Regions from separate parts of the Leisingera sp. M527 genome, predicted to be linked through region 1. Evidence: riboswitches for the same ligand, from Rfam matches in the RefSeq annotation. Region 1 holds a riboswitch; each other region holds the start of a gene.
What was found. Region 1 has a riboswitch for cobalamin ahead of K3555_RS00595 (DUF4198 domain-containing protein). Riboswitches for the same ligand answer to the same signal wherever they lie in the genome.
Positions count from the first base shown of each region.

Region 2: another riboswitch for cobalamin. It lies ahead of K3555_RS01870 (SRPBCC family protein); the one in region 1 lies ahead of K3555_RS00595 (DUF4198 domain-containing protein).
Region 3: another riboswitch for cobalamin. It lies ahead of K3555_RS05135 (ABC transporter substrate-binding protein); the one in region 1 lies ahead of K3555_RS00595 (DUF4198 domain-containing protein).

Region 1 covers NZ_CP081037.1:120,020-125,316, reverse strand. Annotated here, with positions in the region: gene K3555_RS00615 (energy-coupling factor ABC transporter ATP-binding protein) at 1-546, opposite strand, end outside; gene cbiQ (cobalt ECF transporter T component CbiQ) at 533-1,321, opposite strand; gene K3555_RS00605 (cobalt ABC transporter permease) at 1,318-1,911, opposite strand; gene cbiM (cobalt transporter CbiM) at 1,908-2,525, opposite strand; gene K3555_RS00595 (DUF4198 domain-containing protein) at 2,536-3,321, opposite strand; cobalamin riboswitch at 3,462-3,677, opposite strand; partial or broken gene K3555_RS00590 (transposase) at 3,791-3,988, opposite strand; partial or broken gene K3555_RS00585 (IS5 family transposase) at 3,946-5,028, opposite strand; gene K3555_RS00580 (hypothetical protein) at 5,112-5,297, shown strand, end outside.
Region 2 covers NZ_CP081037.1:353,218-358,514, reverse strand. Annotated here, with positions in the region: gene K3555_RS01880 (ABC transporter substrate-binding protein) at 1-1,098, shown strand, start outside; gene K3555_RS01875 (hybrid-cluster NAD(P)-dependent oxidoreductase) at 1,150-2,235, opposite strand; gene K3555_RS01870 (SRPBCC family protein) at 2,240-3,475, opposite strand; cobalamin riboswitch at 3,580-3,780, opposite strand; gene K3555_RS01865 (dihydrofolate reductase family protein) at 4,052-4,588, shown strand; gene K3555_RS01860 (TetR/AcrR family transcriptional regulator) at 4,592-5,143, shown strand; gene K3555_RS01855 (DUF1523 family protein) at 5,217-5,297, opposite strand, start outside.
Region 3 covers NZ_CP081037.1:1,022,739-1,028,035, reverse strand. Annotated here, with positions in the region: gene K3555_RS05145 (ABC transporter ATP-binding protein) at 1-47, opposite strand, end outside; gene K3555_RS05140 (iron ABC transporter permease) at 44-1,093, opposite strand; gene K3555_RS05135 (ABC transporter substrate-binding protein) at 1,090-2,100, opposite strand; cobalamin riboswitch at 2,242-2,434, opposite strand; gene K3555_RS05130 (DeoR/GlpR family DNA-binding transcription regulator) at 2,544-3,323, opposite strand; gene K3555_RS05125 (ABC transporter substrate-binding protein) at 3,533-4,480, shown strand; gene K3555_RS05120 (glycine betaine/L-proline ABC transporter ATP-binding protein) at 4,587-5,297, shown strand, end outside.

The sequences.
Region 1 (5,297 bases):
TTTCAGGATTCCGGCCAGCCGCGCGTAGTTGTCCGGGTCCAGTGCGTTGGTCGGCTCATCCAGAATAAGCACCGCCGGCTCCATCGCCAGTACGGTGGCCAGTGTCACCAGCCTCTTCTCGCCGCCCGACAGTTTGTGGGTCACCCGGTCGCGCAGATGCATCAGCTCCAGGCGGGTCAGCACGCTGTCAACAATTGCCAAGGCATCCTGTTTGGATTTACCCAGGTTGAGCGGACCAAAGGCCACATCCTCGGCCACGGTCGGGCAGAACAGCTGGTCGTCGGCGTCTTGAAACACAAAGCCCACGCGGCGGCGCATCTCGTGAAAATCCGCTTCCGCCATGCAAGGCTTGCCAAAGGCGGTGACGGTGCCGCTGGCAGGAACAAGCAGCCCCATGATGATTTTCAGCAATGTCGATTTTCCGGCGCCGTTGGGCCCGGCAATCGACAGCCGCTCACCAGCGTTGAGCCGCATCGAGGCGCCTTCCAGCACCGGATCAAGCCCAGGGTAGGCAAAGTGGATATTGTTCAAATCAATAAGCGGCATAGGCGGCCTCCGCCCAGATCAGGGCAGCAAGTGCGGCGGACAGCGCTGCGGCAAACAGCAGGTCGGACCGGCTGAAACGAAAATCCTCCAGCAGGATGATGCGGCCGGAGAACCCCCGGCATTTCATCGCCGCCAGAATGCGCTCCGACCGTTCGATGGAGCGCACCAGCATCATGCCAACCAGATAGCCGTAACTGCGGTAGGTGTGCCAGTTGGTGCCGGGGCGGAAGCCGCGCAGCTTCATCGAGGTGCGCAGGCGCTGGTATTCCTCGCGCAGAACGTCGATGTAACGGATGGTGAACATCATCAGATGCACCAGCCGCTCCGGGGTCTTGAGGGCAAAGAGCGCGTGGCCCATGGTTACCGGCTCCATCGAACCCACCAGTGTCATAACCGCAAGGATCACCGCATTGGCGGTAAGGGCAATCTCGGTTGCACGCCACAGGCCTTCCCAGCTGGCCTCCAGCCCCCAAATGGACAGGGCCGGGGTTCCGGGCACGGTAAAGGGCAGCAGCACCAGCATGAAGATGATGAAACTGTCCATCATCGCCATCCGTATCAGCGTTTGCCGGGGCGGCAGGCCAGAGAAGGCCAGCAGCCACATCGACAGGCCAAGAGCGGCCGCCAGAACCCAAAGATTGCTGAGCGAGACAACCACCACCGCATAGGCGGCCGTCATCATGATGCGCATCCGCGGGTCAAGTGCTGTGACCTTGGCGCGAAAGGTGCCGAACCCGCCGAGCGGTTTTTCCTCGCTCGTCAGAACATAGGTCATGCGCTGCTGCCGATCTTGCGGCGTGCGGCGATGTAGAAGCCAAGCCCGAACAGGCCGCAGATATAGCCGATGCCGCCAAGCACGGACTGAAAGTCCGACTGGTTCTTGAACGCTGTCAGCTCCTGGCGGAGCGGGCGCAGTTCATTGCGCAACATGGTGGCAAGCTCGGAGCGGGTTTGATCTGAGAGGCCCGCGGACCCTGCCGCCGCCGGCGCTGCAGAGATGTCCATGGCAGCAGCCGCAGAATTTGCTGCAGCGCCCGGGCTTTGCCCGATGATCTGCGCGACTTCCGCACCGTCCATCATCATCTCGGCCACGTGGCCAGCCCCCAGATCGCCACGGAAGATATGTGTCACAGGCTCCGACGGGGTGAACAGGAAAAAGCCGTCACCGTCGGTTCTGGACTCTCCCAGCTTGCTGCCGGCCACGTCAAAGATCTCAATCAGCAGGTCCGCGGCCATGTCACCGTTGGAAAAGCCCACTTCGCCCTCAATGTCGGAACCGGACGGAAAAACAGCTGAGATAACATTGTGTGCCATCACCGGGAGCGGCGCCAGCAGCGCAAGGATCAGAATGCAGGAGCGGATCATGCAAGGCTTCCTTTTGCGTCGAAAAACAGCTCGGGCTTCACGCGCCGCGCCAGGAAAATGGCAGCGCCGGACAAAAGCGCTTCGATGATCACCACCGGAATATGGGAAAAGAACACCAGTTTCGCGGCCAGGATGAACTCATCGCCAGACAACATCAGCGATACCGCCACGGCCAGAGTTGTGGCAGCAATGGCCGCGCCGCCGCCGATTCCGCCCCAGATGGCGCCCTGCAGAGGCGAGCCGCGGGCCACCAGCGGGCGGAATATCAGCCCGACCAGAACTGCAGGCAGGGCGATGTTCACGGCGTTCACGCCCAGCACGGTCAGCCCGCCGAAGCCAAAGAACACCGCCTGCAGCAGCAGTCCGACAAACAGGGCCGGAAAGGCCGCCCAGCCCAGGACCAGCCCCGCAAGCCCGTTCAGGATCAGGTGAACCGAACTCGGCCCGATCGGGACATGGATCAGGGAGGCCACAAAGAAACTGGCAGAAAGAACCCCCGCCGCCGGAATACGTTCCAGCGGCAGGCTCCGCAGCCCCATGGCGATACCGGCGACGGCGGCAACCGCGCCGCCGATCACAACCGGATTCGACAGTGCGCCGTCTACGATATGCATGGTGCTATTCTCACTTCAGCTCTTCAGCGTGGATCCACAACACAGCGTCCTGGCTAAGCTCCTTGCCGTCATGCTCAGTCGCCGGGCCGGAGCCGAGGGCGGCAAATCCCCAGTGGCCCGCTTTCGGAATGCCAAAGGAAAAGACGCCATTCTGGTCTGCGATCGCAACGATGGCGCCGCCGGACATTGGCTGAACCGTCGGGTTGGTTGTGGAAAAGGCCGCAAGGTCCGGCTCTGATGCCATGAACTCAACCTCGATTTCGGCGCCCGGAACCGGCTTGCCATCCGCTAGCACCTGACCCGAGAAGGTAGAGCCAACAATGACGTTATAGGGCTTGTTCAGCGGCAGGATCTCGGTTTCCAGGCCCACTGGCTGATCCCAATCGGTGGGCAGGGTGTTGCGGTTCAGCACGACTTTGGAAATCTGCTGAATATAGATGTCTTCGCTTTCCTCGTAGTAGGGCGCGGGCACAGTCACCACCACATAGTCGCCCGAGCGCTTGACCGGAACCGACGCCCTGTAGGCGGCGGCTTCGTTCTCCGCGCCCTTGAATGTGGCCGGTTCCAAGCGGTCCGAAAGATCAACCTTTTCGCCCTTGTGAACCATAAAAAATTCTTCAGGTTTGCCCATGTCCATCACATGGCCGTTTTCCAGCGGGTGCCAGAACACCAGCCCCATCGGTACATCGCCGGGCTTCCCGATCAGCACGTTTTCAGTGTAGTTCAGCTGGAAATGCGCCGATGCGGTGACCGGCAGGGATACGGCCAGAGCTGCAGCCAGATATTTCAGTTTCATTTCGTCCTCATTCGACGACACAGGCGCACCTGCAATCAGGAATGAACAACGGGGATAGTGGCACGGAAAAGCCTGTACGGCAGCCGCGCCAGACGCGCACCCCGGCGTCCGGTGGAAAAGGGCAGACACTCCGCTAGCGAAGTCTTTGTCCTGTGTCCGGCAGGTCTCCTGACTCGCGGGTCTTGGTTCGGCTGGCCTTCCCGGGAAAGATCCCAGTGGCATGTTCAGCGTCACTCACCGCTCACAGTTGCGGGGGCAGTCACGGATTTGGTCCCTTATGGGTACGCCGCACCGTGTTCCCTATTTCTTCCGCTGCGCATTGAAACACTCGCGGAACCGGTCACACTGGCTGAATGGCAAAACCATTTTACTGAGTCAAGCTTCCCGTCTTCTGTTCAGTTGCCGAATGAGTACTTCCTTGCGGTGCTCCATGATTGATCAGCCCCACTTGAATGGTCCAGTTTGATTGTTAGTGCATGACTTGCCTTGGGTCCATCTGGACGATGGTTTCCGGCGCCGGTGGGCGATAGCCCAGAGCACTATAAGGGCGTTTGGTGTTGTCGTGTTTCCTCCATTCTTCGATGAGGATTTGCGCCTCGCGCAGGCTGTAGAAGAGTTCGCCGTTCAAGAACTCGTCCCTGAACCGTGCGTTGAAGCTCTCGCAATAATCTCAGCGGTGCCGAGTGCGTTGAAGCGGTTGATGAGTGCGATGCGGATATGGATCTCGGCGGTTTGGCGGTCGGGGTCTCTTGCGGCAATGCGCTCGCCGAATGCCTTTAAGCAGCGCATCTTTGCCTCGATCCGGCTTCGGACGTGGTATCCTGTCCAGCGCTTCCAGAAGGCTCGACCGTAGTGTCGGGTGGCTCGCAGAGTTTCGTTTCTGACCTGCGCAGCCGGACAATCTTCTTTCCACAACCGGCCATTCTTGCGGATCGGGATGATCGGGGCCGCGTCGCGTTCGAGGATCGCGACATGGCAGCGTCGCGTGTCATAGGCACCATCGGCGATCACGGTGCCGATGTCTTCGTCCTCGGGGAACTGACCCAACAAGTCCGGTAAGACCGGGCTGTCCACTGCCCGGCAGTGGTTTGCGCAGCATAACCACGAGAGGGGCCGTCGCGGCTGGGGGTGAATTCGACGGCACGGATGTCAGACGTGGCAGCGTCCATCGCAAGATGAACCTTGCGCCCCTCTCATTGATTGCTCTGCAATCAACTGCCGGGCAGCCATTGGCGCCGCCCCTGAACGCCGTGCTTGCGGGCCTGCCACTCACCATCGCCAAGGAACTTGATCCCGGTGCTGTCCACAAGCAGGTTCAGCGGCCCATCGGCGCGGCGATATGGGATCTGGACGGCCAGCGTTCTATGGGCTTACGCGGCCCCACTGGGGCCACGGCCCCATCTCACTCTGTCGGCGGCACAGCGTAGAGAAATCCGGAACGGGCCAGTCCAGACCCGCCAGGTGCAAAAGGCTGGTGACCATCCCGACGGTCTGCCGGAGAGGCAGCTTGAACAGAACCTTGATCGACAGGCAGAACTGGATTGCCGCATCCGAGAAAACCGCAGGGCGACCGGGGCTGCCATCATGCGGCGCGAGCCAGGTCATCTCTTCGTCCAACCAGATCAGAAGCGACCCGCGCTTTCTGAGCGCATCGTTGTAGCTGGACCAATTCGTCGTACGGTAGCGGGCAGGTGCGGGCTTGCTCATCTGCCCCGTCTAACCGCATGAATTCGTGATGTGAATCCTTAGAACTCAGAGTTCTGCAACAACGCCCCTCCAATGTAGCGCGCGTGGCCAGCAGCGTTACATACAACACCTTTATTGAAGAACTGACGGGCATAATGAAGGCGCAGGGCCTCGGCAATCTGGACCCGCATGATTTCGGAACTCCATTATGGGCAATGGTGCATGGATTTGCCAGTTTGCTGATCGGAAAACCTGCAAATCTGGACAGCAGCAGCCAAGCGCTCCGAGGC
Region 2 (5,297 bases), 230 kb from region 1:
GTCGACGATCTGACGCTGAAGGTAAAGCTCACCCGCCCGGACATCACCATCATCCCGGCAGTGACCGAATACCCCGCGGCCATTGTGCCGGACGGCTGGTCGGGCGATCCGGGCGCCGACCCGGTCGGCACCGGGCCTTACAAATTGGTGGAATACGAGGTCGGCGTGAAAGTGGCCCTGGAAAAGAATACCGATCACGAATGGTGGGGCGAAGGTGCCCATCTGGACCGGATCGAGTTCATTGACTTCGGCACCGACGGCTCCACCCATCTGTCAGCCGCCGAGGCCGAAGAAATCGACATGGTCTATGAAACCGTGGGGGAATACGTCGATATCTTCACCTCCATCGGCTGGAAGTTGAGCGAATCCGTCTCGGCCAACACCCTGGTGCTGCGCACCAACCGCGATGCCGAGGTGGACGGGGCGCAGCCCTATGCCGATGCCCGTGTCCGCCGCGCCCTGGCGCTGGCCTGCGACAACGCGGTGCTGCTGGAACTCGGCTATGACGGCCGCGGCACCCTGGCGGAGAACCACCACGTCTGCCCGATCCACCCGGAATACGCCGATATCGGCGCCCCGGTGCGCGACCCGGAAGCCGCCCGCCAATTGATGGAGGAGGCCGGGATGCTCGATTTCGAGCATGAGCTGTTCTCAATCGACGACGACTGGCGCCGCAATACTACCGATGCGCTTGCAGCGCAGATGCGCGATGCCGGCCTCAAGGTCAAACGCACGGTTCTGCCCGGCAACACCTTCTGGAACGACTGGGACAAATATCCGTTCAGCTCCACCGACTGGGGCCACCGCCCGCTGGGGGTGCAGGTGCTGACACTGGCCTATAAAACCGGGGTGGCCTGGAATGAAACCGGCCTCGCCAGTGCCGAGTTCGACAGCATGCTGGAGGCCGCCTCAGCCATTGCCGATGCCGATACCCGCCGGGGGCATATGGAGAAGATTGAGCAGTTCATGCGTGACGACGGCACCGTGATCCAGCCTTACTGGCGCTCGCTCTACCGTCACGCCCGCCCTGGTATCATCGGCGCCGAGAGCCACCCGATCAACGAAATCCATGTGCACAAGCTGGCGCTGGAAGCCTGATCAGGCCTTAAAAAAAGGACGCGCGCCAGATCCGGCGCGCGCCCGTTTTCATCAGATATCGACCTCAACCCGGCCAATCGGGTTGGAGCAGCAGGCCAGGATGTAACCGGCCTCCACGTCTTCCTCCGAAATGCCGCCGTTGTGGACCATATGCACCTCGCCTGCGGTTTTCCTGACCTTGCAGGTGCCGCAGATGCCAAAGGTGCAGCCCGACGGGATGTTCAGCCCCGAAGCCTTGGCCACCGCCAGCACCGTATCTGTTTCGGTGCAGGTTGCCATAACACCGGACGCCGCAAAGCTGATCTCGGCGGCAGCGGTCTCTTCTGGCACCACATCGTCGATCTCGGGCACATCAGCGGCTGTTTCAACCGGCGCGCCAAAGCTCTCCTGGTTGTAGTTCTCCATATCAAAACCCAGGCCGTTCAGCATGTCGCGCACCGCCTGCATGAACGGCTCCGGCCCGCAGCAGTAGACCTCGCGCTCCAGATAATCCTGCGCGATAAGGCCCAGCATGATCTGGTTCAGCTGGCCGCGGTAGCCGGTCCAGACCTGATAGGGATCGTCCTCTTCCACCACCAGGTTCAGCTTCAGCCCCGGCAGCCGCGACGCCATGCTTTCCAGCTGCTGACGGGCGATGATCTCGCTGGGGCGTTTGGCGCAGTTGATAAAGCAGATGTCGGGCGACTGGCCGCGGTCGAACAGATACTGCGTCATCGACAGGCTGGGCGTGATGCCCGAGCCTGCGGAGATGAACAGAAACTTGCCATTCGGGCGTTTTGGCAGGGTGAACACCCCTGCCGGGCCGGAGGCGCGCAGGATCCTGCCGGGGCGCAGATGGTCCAGCATCCAGCGGGTGCCGATGCTGTCGCCCTGGGCCTTGACCGTTACCGAAATCGACAAGGGCCGCGAGGGCGACGAGCTGATGGTGTAAGTCCGCCAGACGGTCCCTTCCGGCACCGGCAGTTCCAGTGTCAGGAACTGGCCCGGCTGGTATTTGAACCATGCGCCAGACGGCGCGCGGAAGCTGAAGGTGGCGGTGTTCGGCGCTTCCGGAACAACCGAGACGCATTCCAGCATCTCGTCGTCCTTCCACGCCAGGGTTTCGTCCAATGTCTCAAAATTGGCCTGCAATCCCATGACCTTACTCCGCCGCAATCAGATGGCGGCCGGTCAGCGCGCGGGTCAGATGCTCGGCATACCAGTTGGAGAACTGAATGACGCCGCTTTCCTGCACCTCGGAATAGGGACCGGGTTCATAGGCGGGTGAATTGATGCCTTGCTGGTTGTCTTCGACCACAATGCGATCCTCGTCATTGGTCGCCATCCAGACCTCGGTCAGGCGCTTGATGTCGTAATCCTGGCCCTCGACCGCATCCTTGTGCACCAGCCATTTGGTGGTGACTTCGGTTTCGGTCGGGCTGATCGGAGTGACACGGAACACAAGGGAATGATCCGGCAGGAAGTGGTTCCAGGTGGTCGGATAGTGGAACTTCAGCAGCGTGCCGGCATCCGCAAAGGGCACCCGGCCCAGCGGCTTGGCCACTGCCGCCTTGCCGTCCATGGTGTAGCTTTCCGCACCTTCGTTCAGCGGCATCCGTGCCAGCCGGTGCTGGCCGCGCGCATCCATGCGGAACTGCGCCGGGCAGCCTGCCGCTTCGATCCGGTCAAAGTGCTTTTGCAGATGCGGCGGGGTCTCGCCGCCCTCAACGCCTGTCACCGACGGATCCTCGGGGAAGGTCCGGCACAGCGACGGGTGGTTGCCGCCGCAGTGGTAGCACTCGCGGTTGTTTTCCCAGACCAGCTTCCAGTTGCCGTTCTCAATGATCGAGCTTTCAAAGGCCACCTTGGCATTGCCCAGATCATGCGGCTCCAGATAGGGGCGGGCCACCTCGGCAAAACCGTCAAAATCCGGTGCTTCATCCGCCAGGCAGATGTAGATCAGCCCGGCCAGGTCGCGGCAATGCACCGGCTTCAGCCCGTGTTTGGAGGCATCGAAATCCGGCCCCATGTCCCGCGCCCACAGCAGTTTGCCGTCCAGCTCGTAGGTCCACTGGTGGTAGGGGCAGACCAGCTTGGGCGAATTGCCCTTTTTGGCCTTGCACACAACCGAACCGCGGTGGCGGCAGGCGTTGTGGAAAGCACGCACTTCGCCATCAGTGCCACGCACGATGATGACGTTATACGACCCCACCTGATGGGTCACATAGTTGCCCGGTTTCGGCACTTCGCAGGCGGGAATGGCAAACAGCCACTCGCGGTAGAAGATCTGCCGCATGTCCAGATCCAGAACACCCGGATCGGTATAGAACGCCTGTTCCAGAGAATAATTTTTCTGCCGCGCCATCAGCTTGGCCAGAATTTCGCTGTCGTGAAGCATCTGCTTCTCTCCTCTGCCGCATCCCCGCGGCGTGTTGGCTTGGGCGCAGGCATAGGCAAAGGGATTGCGGACACGCGCCGCAACCGCCCCGCCGCCGTCCGCGGTTGACGTTTTCATGGCAAGGCTGGTTTCCGGACTGTCCCGGGGCCATTCGGCGGCGGGGCCTGGCACCTTCCCGAAGCCATTGGCTTCAGTGGTCATTGCCATGCCTTGCCCGGGGTCACCGTTGCGGGGGCAGTGCCGGAGTTTCACCAGCTTCCCAATTCTCCGCCCCGAAGGACGGCACCTTGCTATCTGCGGTATTGCCTGAAAAATTTCCCGCCATCGGAAACAAAACCGACCCGCAAAAACCGGAAAAAGACATGCATGTTTGCCGAGCCGGGCGGGACAGGGATGTCCAGAAACTCAAACCGGCATCCGCCAGTCCGTTTGCGGCAAGCGCTTATCTTTCATGCGGTTACCCGCTGCTGATCCACCGAATCGATTCGCACGCAGTGAATCTTGCGCCGGCCCCTTGGAACGCGGCATGCGCTTTATTATATGTCGTATAATTAAATGCATGCACAGGAGAATCCGATGACCACCGGCCACGTCTTCATCGCCACCAGCCTCGACGGCTTCGTGGCCCGCCAAGATCACTCGCTGGATTGGCTGCACAAACAGCCCGATGCCGAAGATGACGATGGCGGCTTTGCCGCCTTCATGGGCAGCATCGACGGGCTGATCATGGGGACCGGCTCATTCCGCACCGTGCTGGGGTTCGGCCAATGGCCCTACAGCAAACCTGTTGTGGTCCTCAGCAGCAGCCTGACCGAACAGGACATTCCCGAGGAGCTGAAGGACAAGGTGCGCCTCAGCACCGCCGCACCCGCAGACCTTATGCAGGAGCTGCAAGAAGAGGGCTGGACCCGCGCCTATGTCGACGGCGGCCGGATGGTGCAGTCCTTCCTGCGCCAGGGTCTGATCGCCGATCTGACCATCACAACGGTTCCGATCCTGATCGGCAGCGGTATCCCGCTGTTCGGCAGCCTGGACCGGGACATCGACCTCCAGGTGGCAAGCTCCCGCATCCTGCCCACCGGCATGGTCCAGACCACGTTCCGGGTAGCCTGACCAATGCCCCCGCGCATGGGCCGCCCGCCCAGGGGCAGCCGGACCCTCAGCAAGGATGACGTGCTGAAAACGGCCCTGCAGCTGCTCGATGAGGGCGGCAGCAAGGCCCTCACCTTCAAAGCACTGGCAGAGGCGCTTGGCGTCACCCCGATGGCCGTTGCCCATCACGCCGGAACCAAGGACGAGATGTTTGCATCCCTCGTCGCCATTGCGTTTGCAGGTTCAGACACCCCGTCTGAAGCGGCAACGCCCAAACTGCGGCTGCGCGATCTGATGACCCGCTATTGCGCCCAGGTGACCAAGCATCCGGAACTTGCAAAGTGCATCCTGGAAAACCCGGCCCTGATCGGCCCCTCCCTGACCGGGCTGACCCGGCTGATCGAGACGGAAATCACCACAGCAGACGTATCTGGCGCAGAGGCCCGCACCATTCTTTGCCTGCTGGTGGATTACACACACGGCTTCGCCTTTGCTGCCGCCGCGGCACCACGCGGGGCGCTTTCGGCTGGCGATTTCACCCCGGCGCTGGACTGGGTGCTCGACCGTATCGAATAAAAAAATGCGGGCCCGTTCGGGCCCGCGCATCCGTTTGCATATTTCAGAGCCGCCCGGCCCGCGGCCCCTCTCGTCACTTCGACTTCCAGCTGTCCAGCCAGCGCCGGAACCGCCCCCTGCGCTCGGCAAGCGCATCGCCCGCGGCATACAGGCT
Region 3 (5,297 bases), 900 kb from region 1:
AGCTTGCCGCGGATGGAGTAAGACAGGCTGCGGGCTTCGATCTTCATCGCGCAGCCCTTCTTCCGCGCACCAGGATCACCGCAAAGGACGGCGCCCCGATCAGGGCTGTGACAACGCCGATGGGCAGCACCTGGCCAGGGATTATGATCCGGGACACGATGTCTGCGCCAATCAGGAACACCGCGCCGGTCAGCGCCGCGGCCGGCATCAGCCTGCGATGCCCGGGACCAACCAGGAACCGCGCCGCATGCGGGATCACCAGGCCGACAAAGCCGATCGAGCCAACGATGGACACCATCACCGCTGTGGTCAGCGCGGTGGCAAAGATCAGGATAACTTGCACCCGCCGCACCGGAATGCCCAGCGAGGCTGCTGAATCGGTGCCAAAGGTAAAGGCATCCAGCGCCCGCGCATGGAACCGGCAGACGACCCAGCCCGCCAGCGCCAGCGGCACTGCCAGCCACACATCCGGCCAGCGCACCCCGCCCATATTGCCCATCAGCCAGAACATGATGCCGCGGGCCTGATCGGCGTTGGCGGATTTGGCAATGATGAAGGCCGTCAGCGCGTTGAACAGCTGCGAGCCTGCAATGCCGGCCAGCACAATTTGCGCTGCCGCAGCGCGGCTACCGCCGGCCCCGGCGGCCCGGGCCAGAACGGCAACAAAGCCAAAGGCCAGCAGCGCGCCGTTAAAGGCGCCAAAAGACAACGACAGCGCACCGCCGCCAAGCCCTGCAATGGTCACCGCAACCGCCCCGGTCGAGGCGCCGGCGGAAATGCCCAGGATATAGGGGTCTGCCAGCGCATTGCGCAGCAGGGCCTGCAGCACCACGCCCGCCACCGCCAGCGCCGCCCCGCAGGCCCCCGCCACAAGCGCACGCGGCAGCCGGTAACTCCAGACAATGCCTTGATCTATCGGATCAACCGGCAGCCCTGCCCCGGCCAGCTTATTGGCCAGAACCGACAGCACTAGGTCAGGCGCAAGCGCGGTTTCCCCGATCATTGCGCCTGCCAGAACCGCTGCAATCAGCACCGGCAAGGCCAGGCACGCGCCCTTGACGCCCTGCCATGTGATTGCAGCGGCTGCACTCACTGGCTGGTGCCGATCACGCTGAGTTCAGCAGCCAGATCCTCCAGCGCCGGAATGGCACGGATGGTGGCATCCATCGCCTGGGCGTCCATCACAACGATGCGGTTGTTCTTGACTGCATCCATCTGGCTCGCCACCGGATCATTGCGCAGGAAGTCCAGCTTCTTTTCATAGTCATCCGCGGCAAAGCGGCGGCGGTCCATGCGGGCAATCACAATCACCGTCGGATTGGCCTTGGCGATGGTCTCCCAGCCGACCGTTGGCCATTCCTCGTCGGTCTCAACGACGTTGCGCAGGCCCAGCTGCTGCATCATGTAACCTGGCGCGCCCTTCTGGCCGGCCACAAACGGGTCGCTTTCCATTTCGGGCGACGAGAACCAGAACACGGCAGACGCATCTTCCAGCGCGACCTGCTGCGCCTTGGCAACCGCCGCAGCCTCGCGCGCCTTGTAATCGGCGACCAGTTCGGCGCCCTTTTCAGCCTCGCCAAAGATCGCCGCCAGTTCCTCAATCCCCTGATACAGGCTGCCGGTGGTGAACATCTGCGTGCGGGTGCCGTCGCCGCCGGTGGTGTTGTCCTTGCCGACGCAATCGGCGGGCATCACATAGGTCGGGATGCCCAGATCATGGAACTGCTCGCGCTTGGCTACGACGCCTTCGGGGCCGACGTGCCATTCGTACTGCGCTGCCACCAGACCGGGGCGTTTGGCCACGACGCTTTCAAAGCTTGGGTCGTTGTCGGCCAGACGGTCGATCTTGGCATTCATGTCTGCGTATTCCGGCAGCACGTCGTTGAACCAGACCGAGGTGCCCAGCACCTTATCGCCCAGCCCCAGCGCATAAAGCACTTCGGTCGCCGCCTGGCCAACCGTTACCGAAGACGCTGCCGGCGCCTCGAAGGTGACCGACTGGCCGCAGTTTTCTATGGTCAGCGGAAAGGTTTCGCTGGCCGCCGCAGCCTGTGCGGCAGCGATGAAGGAAAGGCCGATCAGGCCGGAACGCAAAAACATGATATTCGATCTCCATGTGTCAATGACCGGAGAACGGGTGAAAGGGCATTGACCGGTAAGGCTGAGGGTCTGGCCCCCGCTTGCGGCACCGGAAAACGGCGGCGCATCTTACCGGCAACCTCCCCGGACAACCCCGCCCGGTGTCTTTCGGTTTTCACCGGCAGGTCTCCTGACTGGCGGGTCAATGACTGTGCCGTCTTCCCGGACCGTTTGGTCCAGTGACGTCATGGCACAGCTCTCGCCGCCTACAGTTGCGGGGGCAGTTCCGTTTGGCGCCGGCAGGCACCGCGGATTCCCTCTTAGCCCTTTCGGGACCGGTAAAGCGCGGGTAGCGCATCCCTTTCGTTGCGGCAAGAAAAAGTTTTGATGCAGAGGGAATTCTGCAAACCGGGCGCAGCCAGAGCAACTGGGCTGCGTCTTGTCCGGATGACGGCCCTGCCCGGTTACTCGACCACGATCAGATCGGTATCCATCGCCTTGAGCATGTCCTTGATGGCCTGCGGCGGCTGCGCGTCCGTATAGAAGACCTCGAATTTTGTATCCTTGCCGACCGACACCGGCGCGCGCTTGTTGAACTTGTCATGATCGGCCACAACAATCCGGACCTGCGCATTGGCCGCCGCGACACGGGCCAGGTTTGCCTCTTCGAGATCATGCAGCATGAAGCCCAGTTCGGCATTGATCGCCCCGGCCGAAAAGATGGCAAACTGCACGTTCAGCCGCCGCACCAGATCAAGCGCTTCGGCCCCGAAGGCACCGCCGTCATGCGGGCGCAGCTCGCCGCCCGCCAGAAACACCCGGTTGTTGTTGCGCGAGGCCAGCGCATGGGCCACCAGCACGGAATTGGTCACCACAAAGAGGTTTGACCGCTGCCGCAGCTCCTGCGCCACATAAGCGGTGGTGGAGCCGACATCCAAAAAGACCGAATCCCCGTCGCTGATGGTCTTGGCAACCTCGATGGCCAGACGCTGCTTTTCTGAGGCGTGTGTGTCCATCCGGCTTTGCAGCGGCAGCTCGTTCACATCTTCAACCAGATGCACCCCGCCGTGCACCTTGCGGACCGCCTGGGCATCCTCCAGCGTGCGGATATTGCGCCGGATGGTTTCATTGGACACGCCCAGCCTGCCGGCCAGATAGCTGACCCGGCAGGACCCGCCTGCCTGTTGCAGCGCCCGCAGGATTTCCTCTTCGCGCTGATTGGTGGTTTTGCGGCTTTTGGTCATTGGGCCTCCTGTTGTGTTGCTACGCCAGAAAGCCACAAAAAACAACACATGAGCCCTCGGATACCGCGCCCGTCCGCCTCAAAACGCACTTTCTTCGAGGTGACTGTGGCTTATTGTGGTTTTTTATTGACTGATCGGCACAATCGCCGCACCATCATAACAGGCGACGCCAAGAATCGCACAAAATGCCACATATCAGGGAATTCCTTATGCCGAGAAACTTCAACGCTTTGGGAGCCGTGGCGCTGACAGCCGCCGTTTCCGCTTCATCCGCCTGGGCCGCCGAGTCCTCCGACCCGATCAAACTGACCTTGCACGACTGGTCCGGCCAGTTGATCAACACCAAGATCATGGGCAGCATCCTGCAGGAGGCAGGGTATAACATCGAATATGTCCAGGCAGACTATATCGCGCAGTTTGCCGGGCTGAAGACCGGCGATCTGCATCTGGCGATGGAAATCTGGGAAACCACCGGGCGCGAGGCGCTGGACGACGCGACCGCCTCGGGCAAAGTTGTCAATGCCGGCGAAACCGGACTGATGGCGATCGAGGAATGGTGGTACCCCGCCTATATGAAAGACCGCTGCCCCGGCCTGCCCGACTGGCAGGCGCTGAAGGACTGTGCCGAGGAATTCGCAACGGCGGAAACCTCTCCCTACGGGCGCTATGTCGGCGGCCCGGTCACCTGGGGCGGTTTTGACGAAGAACGCGTCGAGGCGCTGGAGCTGGAATTTGAAGTGGTTCACGCAGGCACCGACGCCGCACTGTTTGCCGAACTTGAATCCGCCTATCAGCGCCAGGACCCGATTGTCCTGTGGGTATATGTGCCGCACTGGGCGCCGGCCAAATACGACGGTGAATTCGTGGAGTTCCCGCCCTATTCCGCGGAATGCTACACCGATCCTGCGGCGGGGGTGAACCCGGATCTGGCCTATGATTGCGGCAAGCCGCGCGGCCCGATCTGGAAAGCCGCTTGGGCAGGGCTGCCGGAAAAATGGCCGGGCGCCTATGAGATCGTGCAGTCCTACCAGATTTCCAACGAAGAGATGAGCGCCATGGTCGGCAAAGCAGACCTGGACGGCGTTGATATCGATACAGTGGTGTCGGATTGGATGGCCGCAAACAAGGACCGCTGGTCCGGCTGGATCAGCAACTGATCTCACTCCCCGGGGCTGCTGCACGCTCTCAGGCAGCCCCGGCCTTTTCCCCTGCCCCGTCAATCAACCCGGCCGCATTCCGCGGACCGGTTCAGGAACCGCATTGATGACCCCCAAGACCAAACTCTCCTGCCGCAATATCTGGAAGCTGTATGGCGCCAATACCACGGTGTTTTTGAACGGCAACCCGTCCCCCAGCGGCGCGGAGATCCGCAAGGCGGGTATTATAGGTGCTGTACGCGATGCCCGCATCGACATTGCCGAAGGCGAGATATTTATCATCATGGGGCTGTCCGGGTCCGGCAAATCCACTCTGGTGCGCTGCCTGTCGCGGCTGATCGAACCCACCGGTGGCCAGGTGCTGTTTGACGGCGTGGATCTGCTGACCGCCAGCGCGCGTGAAATGATCGAAATCCGCCGCCACAAGATGGGCATGGTGTTCCAGCACTTTGCCCTGCTGCCGCATCTGACCGTTTTGCAAAACGTGAAGTTCCCGCTGACAGTTCAGGCTGCTCCCAAAGCCGAGGCGGAGGCCAAAGCCCGCGAGGTGGTGGAACTGGTCGGCCTAAAGGGCCGCGAGGATTATTACCCGCGCGAGCTGTCCGGCGGCCAGCAGCAGCGCGTCGGCATCGCCCGCTCGCTGGTGACAGAGCCTGATCTGTGGTTTCTGGACGAGCCGTTCTCGGCGCTGGACCCGCTGATCCGCCGCGAGATGCAGGACGAGTTCCTGCGCCTGCAGGCCCGTTTGCACAAAACCATTGTCTTTATCACCCACGACTTTGAGGAAGCGGTGCGCCTGGCCGACCGTATCGCCATC